2 regions of the Priestia sp. FW507-14D1A genome follow, and region 2 is predicted to be linked to the other one. Evidence: a T-box and tRNA genes for the amino acid it is inferred to sense, from the RefSeq annotation. Region 2 holds a T-box; the other holds one or more tRNA genes.
What was found. The T-box of region 2 lies ahead of ileS (isoleucine--tRNA ligase). A T-box ahead of a tRNA ligase gene usually reads a tRNA of that ligase, here a tRNA-Ile.

Region 1: it encodes a tRNA-Ile, which carries the amino acid that the T-box ahead of ileS (isoleucine--tRNA ligase) is inferred to sense. The anticodon was not compared.

What each region holds. Positions count from the first base shown of each region.
Region 1 is NZ_JBYSWQ010000001.1:1,191,456-1,194,867, forward strand. It holds gene AC3WJG_RS06595 (MFS transporter) at 1-892, opposite strand, end outside; gene sodA (superoxide dismutase SodA) at 1,022-1,630, opposite strand; tRNA gene AC3WJG_RS06605 (tRNA-Ser) at 1,828-1,920, opposite strand; tRNA gene AC3WJG_RS06610 (tRNA-Ile) at 1,932-2,008, opposite strand; tRNA gene AC3WJG_RS06615 (tRNA-Asn) at 2,012-2,086, opposite strand; tRNA gene AC3WJG_RS06620 (tRNA-Met) at 2,127-2,200, opposite strand; tRNA gene AC3WJG_RS06625 (tRNA-Asn) at 2,202-2,276, opposite strand; gene AC3WJG_RS06630 (DUF456 domain-containing protein) at 2,339-2,824, opposite strand; gene AC3WJG_RS06635 (hypothetical protein) at 2,851-3,045, opposite strand; gene AC3WJG_RS06640 (DUF1189 domain-containing protein) at 3,160-3,412, shown strand, end outside.
Region 2 is NZ_JBYSWQ010000001.1:953,334-956,745, reverse strand. It holds gene AC3WJG_RS05345 (YggT family protein) at 1-97, shown strand, start outside; gene AC3WJG_RS05340 (YlmH family RNA-binding protein) at 149-922, shown strand; gene AC3WJG_RS05335 (DivIVA domain-containing protein) at 1,007-1,501, shown strand; T-box leader at 1,571-1,791, shown strand; gene ileS (isoleucine--tRNA ligase) at 1,863-3,412, shown strand, end outside.

The DNA.
Region 1 (3,412 bases), 240 kb from region 2:
AAAAGACTGCTCCATAGAGAAGGAGGCCCCCTGCGAAGATAAATCGAAGGCGATTTTTTTGCTTAATAAACCTTGAGGCAACATAGTATCCTACAAACGCAACTGCTGAATTCACCAGTCCATATGTTCCTAAAGCTAGTTCACTTCCCGTCGTAATAAATACCATGACGGATACAACAAAAATGAACGTACCTTCACGCAACCCTTGAAAGAAATGAGCCTGCAATATTCGATTCCAGTCTTTATTGACTTTTCGTTCAGCCCATACTTCTTTAAATTTGTATACTCCTTCCGCTGCGCGTCTTGTAATAAAAAAACTAAGCACAACGGCACCGATAAACAATAGCAGTGATACACCAAACACGATTTTATACCCAAGTGATTCATACAAAGCGGAAATAACAAAGCCCGCTCCTAAAGGACCAATCATCCCTGCAAAAGAGTTTAAGATCCCTAAAAATCCGTTAAAAAAGTCTCTTGTATCAGGTTCTGTAATTTCAAAAGTTAGCACATTAAAAGCTAGCCAATAAAAGCCGTATCCTATACCCAGCAGTCCGCCAAGCAATACTAAATACTGGGCTGCGTTAGCTCCACTGATTAATACAGCGATATAAAAAACAGCTAAAAAAGATACACCTAATCTTAAAACCACAACCCGGTCAATTCGTTTGGCCCATTTACCTGCTAAAATAAACGTAAGCGGCTGAAGCACCACTACCGCTAAATTATAAATAGCGAGATCCGAAAATTCGCCTGATTGTTTCCACAGATAAATGTTAACAAACGAATTGGAAATTGAAATAGCCAAGGCATAAAGACCGCCTATAATTAAAAGCAAAAGTAAATCTTTACTAACTTCTACATCTCCAACTACTTTTTTTAATAAAGGCATATCAAAAAACTCCTTTTCTCTTCTACACCTAGTGTGTGAAAAAGAAAAGGAGATATGTAAAAGAATTGGAAAACAAAAAAGCCAGTAAAGGTAATAATTACTTTACTGGCTCTTAAATACGTCTTCAGCTTATTTTGCAGCGTCGTAACGTTTAGCAACTTCGTCCCATTTTACAACATTAAAGAATGCTGAAATGTAATCTGGACGGCGGTTTTGGTAATTTAGGTAGTAAGCGTGCTCCCAAACGTCTAGACCAAGAATTGGCGTTTTGCCTTCCATTAATGGGCTATCTTGGTTTGGTGTGCTTGTTACTTCTAATTCGCCGTTGTTTACAACTAACCAAGCCCAGCCAGAACCGAAGCGAGTTTTAGCTGCATTTGCAAATTCTTCTTTGAATTGATCAAAGCTGCCGAATTTGCTAGCGATAGCGTCTGCTAATTCACCAGTTGGAGCACCGCCGCCGTTAGGGCAAAGGATTGTCCAAAATAATGAGTGGTTCGCATGACCGCCACCGTTATTGCGTACTGCTGTACGGATATCTTCAGGAACAGCATCTAAGTTTGAAATTAACTCTTCAATACTTTTGCTTTCTAAATCCGCTTTGCCTTCAACAGCAGCGTTTAGATTTGTAACATATGTGTTGTGATGTTTTGTGTGGTGAATATTCATTGTTTCTTTGTCGATATGTGGTTCCAGTGCATCGTATGCATAAGGTAGTTCTGGTAATTTGTAAGCCATGAATAATTCCTCCTTCAAAATATGTAAGCATTTTGGCGCAAAAGCACCATATACGTTTAGATTAGCAAATTTACCCTACTGTTTCAAATAAAAAGTTCCTAATCCATGATTTATATTTACCTAATTCCCATTCGCTATTCTTTTAAACATAAAAAAAGCTTCTTTTTCTCAAAAGAAGCTTTGAATAGACAATAGTATGGCGGAGGAAGAGGGATTCGAACCCCCGCGGGCTTTAACACCCCTGTCGGTTTTCAAGACCGATCCCTTCAGCCGGACTTGGGTATTCCTCCAACCCTATAAATGGTGGACCCTGCAGGACTCGAACCTGCGACCGGACGGTTATGAGCCGTCTGCTCTAACCAGCTGAGCTAAGGGTCCACATGGCTCCACAGGTAGGACTCGAACCTACGACCGATCGGTTAACAGCCGATAGCTCTACCACTGAGCTACTGTGGAACAATATGAATTATGTATGTCACAAACGCAAATTGGAAAATAGCGGCGGAGGGGATCGAACCCCCGACCTCACGGGTATGAACCGTACGCTCTAGCCAGCTGAGCTACACCGCCATGGCTCCACAGGTAGGACTCGAACCTACGACCGATCGGTTAACAGCCGATAGCTCTACCACTGAGCTACTGTGGAACAATATAACATTTACTAGCGACATTAAAAATTTAACATGTTTCTAGCCTAAAGTCAATATATTATTTTAAAACAGCGTATAAAAAATAGGCAATCATCAGCAGTTGAATAAATCCTTTTGAAATAGCGCCACTAAAAAAGCCAATAACCGAACCTACTCCAATTTTTACTGCGTTGCTAATTGTGGTCCGATGAACAATCAGTTCTCCTACAATCGCTCCGATAAATGGCCCTAAAATAATTCCAAATCCCGGAATGACAAACGGACCCACAAGCAGCCCAACTGTACTTCCCCAAACACCTGCTTTAGTGCCTCCGAATTTTTTCACACCAATAATATTAGCTATATAGTCTGCTAAAAAAAGTGCGACAACTAACAATCCTTGTATCACCCAAAATAACCAGCTATAGGAGCTAAAATCATAAAATAAACCGTATATAACAAATCCCAGAGCTACAAATAGCACGCTTGGGATGATGGGATAAACCAACCCAACAAACGATACAACAAAGCTAATGATAATTAATGCCCAACATAAAATAGCCATGCCCGCACCTATCCTTTTTATTATTACTATTTATCATACAATAACCACTCCCATAAAGAAAGACCTTGCACGACGAGTCCTTCCTTTATTTTACTTTCGAATACGATTTTTGAGTGTACCTCTGCAATATTAACAGCACGGTCCTCAAGCTGCCCGTAATATCCCCCAAAAACAATGACAGGGAAACCTGTACATATACGCATAAGATGTGCTTGTGACAAAACGCTCCACCGCATCATTGTAATTGGTAACGGTTTCTAAAATCTATTGTAAACCTTAAATTTTCGCTATAAAATAAGATATAACCAGAATCTTCAATAAGAGGAGGCTTTACAATGAGCATGCTGAAAAAGATGGCATGGAGTTTTACTTCCTTCAAAAAAATAAGGTCGCTTCGCTTTGAGCATACGAATAAAACAATTGGCTTTGTGCTGTTTTTAACATTTATTTCTTTGCTGCCTACATTTTTCTTTATGACTTTGACGATTGTAAATGGCTATCATATCGCTACTACAGATCTTCCGAAATCTGTTTCTTCTTTTTCTATTTCAAACTCACAGCTTACGTCAAGTCAACCTTTCACAAAAA
Region 2 (3,412 bases):
TGGCATGATTGATATTTCACCTCTTGTCGCAATCTTTTTATTGCGATTTGCTGAAAGAGGCGTGTATTCACTTAATAATGTGGTGGGTTTTATTTAAAAAAGGAATCGCTGGATTCCTTTTTTACATACCAATAGTAGGAGTAATAATATGTCTATTTATGAACATTTTAGGCAAGAAGAACATGGATTTATTGACCAGGTTCTTCAGTGGAAAGAAGATGTCCTACATCAATACAGCCCAAAATTAACGGACTTTTTAGATCCAAGAGAGCAGCAGATTGTGACGGCTATTGTCGGAACTGAAGGAGAGGTTCAAGTTTCATTTGATGGTGGACAACCGTTTGCTGAACGCAAGCGTGCGCTGCTATATCCGGATTACTATGTACCTCAAAGCGAAGATTTTCAGTTGCATATGTATGAGCTCAATTATCCTAAAAAGTTTGTGACGATTGAACATCCTCAAGTTCTTGGTTCGGCGATGTCCTTAGGACTGCGCCGTTCAAAATTTGGCGATATTTTGGTCGCGGGAGACGATATTCAGCTTGTAGCTGCAGAGGAAATTTCTTCTTATATTGAGATGAATTTAACATCAATTGGAAAAGCCAAAGTTTCACTTTCTTCTATTCAAAGAGAGCAGCTGCATGTCGTAAAAGAAGAGCTGATTGAACACGTTTATACAGTTTCTTCAATGAGGCTTGATGTTTTGCTGTCGACCATTCACAATTTATCAAGACAAAAAGTCCAGCCGTTTATTGCAAATGGAGCGGTAAAAGTAAATTTTAAAGTCATTGAACACCCTTCTTTTGAATGTCATGAAGGTGATGTTTTGTCGCTTCGTGGTCACGGCAGAAGTCGTATCGTTTCACTTGAAGGCAAAACTAAAAAAGAAAAATGGCGGATTGTTGTAGGAAAGCAGAAATAAAGAAATCTACTAGCAGGAAATTTTAAAAATATGTCGAATAAACCATTACTAATGACGTAATGAGACAACACGGAGGTGGCCTAGATGCCTTTAACCCCTTTGGATATTCATAACAAAGAGTTTAATCGCGGGTTTCGCGGATATGATGAAGATGAAGTAAATGAGTTTCTTGACCAAGTAATTAAAGACTATGAGCTGGTCATGCGTGATAAAAAGGAGTTAGAAGGAAGAGTATCTGAATTAACAGATCGTCTTGGACATTTTACTAACATTGAAGAAACGTTAAATAAATCAATTTTAATTGCTCAAGAAGCAGCGGAAGATGTGAAGCGAAACGCTGAAAAAGAAGCGAAGCTCATTATAAAAGAAGCAGAAAAAAATGCGGACCGTATTATTAACGAAGCACTGTCTAAGTCTCGTAAAATTGCGATGGACATTGAGGAGACGAAAAAGCAGTCTAAAGTATTTAGAACTCGTTTCAAAATGTTAATCGAAGCACAGCTTGAAATGTTAAACAGCGACGACTGGGATCAGCTGATGGATTATGAGATGCCAGCGCTAGAAGAAAAAATTGACTAGTCAAGACATCATCTTGACTTCTCACGTTTTGTTGTCATATAATTTGGTAACAGATGAAATTTCATATCAAACAGTACGGAGACAGGGACAGTAGCTTTTTTAGTTTGTCAAAGCGAATCGAGGATGGTGCGAGCTCGATAACAAGCAAAAAAGTGAAAATCACCCTAGAGTACCATTGCTGAACCGATGATAGTAAGCAGTGGCGGTTTATTCACGTTACGAATGCAAAGAGGATTTGCGTGCAGCAAATCTACTAGGGTGGTACCGCGGGAGGCCTTCTCGTCCCTTTTTGGGATGAGGAGGTCTTTTTGTTATGGTACAAAAAGATATGAAATTTACGTTTTTTTTTGGAGGGTAAAACATGGAATATAAAGATACATTATTGATGCCAAAAACTGAATTTCCGATGCGTGGAAATTTACCGAACCGCGAGCCTAAAATGCAAGAACAGTGGGCTGAAATGAATATTTATGAAAAAGTACAAAAACGTACGGAAGGCCGTCCGCTATTTGTCCTGCATGACGGACCTCCATATGCGAATGGCGATATTCACATGGGACATGCACTAAATAAAATTTTAAAAGATTTTATCGTTCGCTATAAGTCGATGTCAGGCTTCTGCGCACCTTATGTACCAGGCTGGGATACACACGGTTTGCCAATTGAAACAGCTTTAACAAAAAATAAAAAAGTAAACCGCAAAGAAATGACGGTAGCTGAGTTCCGTAAGCTTTGCGAACAGTATGCTTGGGAACAAGTAAACGGCCAGCGTGAGCAGTTCAAGCGTTTAGGCGTACGCGGAGATTGGGATAATCCATATGTAACGCTTCAGCCGCAGTACGAAGCGCAGCAAATCAAAGTGTTTGGTGACATGGCGAAAAAAGGCTACATCTACAAAGGGTTAAAACCTGTGTACTGGTCCCCTTCAAGTGAATCTGCTTTAGCAGAAGCGGAGATTGAGTACTATGACAAACGTTCAGCTTCTATTTACGTAGCGTTTAACGTAAAAGATGGTAAAGGTGTGCTTGAACAAGATGAAAAATTCATCATTTGGACGACAACACCATGGACAATGCCAGCTAACCAAGGGATTGCTGTCAATCCTGAGCTTCAGTACAGCGTAGTTGAAGCAGATGGAGCAAAATATGTAGTGGCAACTGAACTGATTGAAACAGTTGCTAAAGAAATTGAATGGGCTGACTATAAGACGGTTCGTACGGTAAAAGGTTCAGAACTTGAGCGTGTAGTAGCTGAGCATCCAATCTACAAGCGTGATTCATTAGTTGTTCTTGGCGATCATGTAACAACGGATGCTGGTACTGGGTGTGTTCATACAGCACCGGGACACGGGGAAGACGACTTTATCGTTGGTCAAAAATACGGTTTGGAAGTTCTTTGTCCAGTCGACAGTAAGGGTCATATGACGAATGAAGCACCAGGATTTGAAGGATTATTCTATGATAAAGCGAATAAGCCAATTACAGACAAACTAGAAGAAGAAGGCGCGCTGTTAAAATTAAGTTTCATTACCCACTCATACCCACATGACTGGCGTACAAAGAAACCAACAATTTTCCGTGCAACGGCACAGTGGTTTGCGTCTATTAAAGATTTCCGTGAAGATTTATTAAAAGCAGTAGAAAAAACAAAATGGGTGCCTACTTGGGGTGAAACGCGACTTTATAACATGGTGCGTGACCGCGGCGACTGGTGTATTTCTCGCCAACGTGCATGGGGCGTTCCGATTCCGGTATTTTATGCTGAAAATGATGAGCCAATCATTACGGACCAAACAATCGAACACGTATCAAATCTATTTAGAGAACATGGATCAAACGTATGGTTTGAGCGTGAAGCAAAAGACTTGCTTCCGGAAGGCTTTACTCATGAAGGAAGCCCAAATGGCCGCTT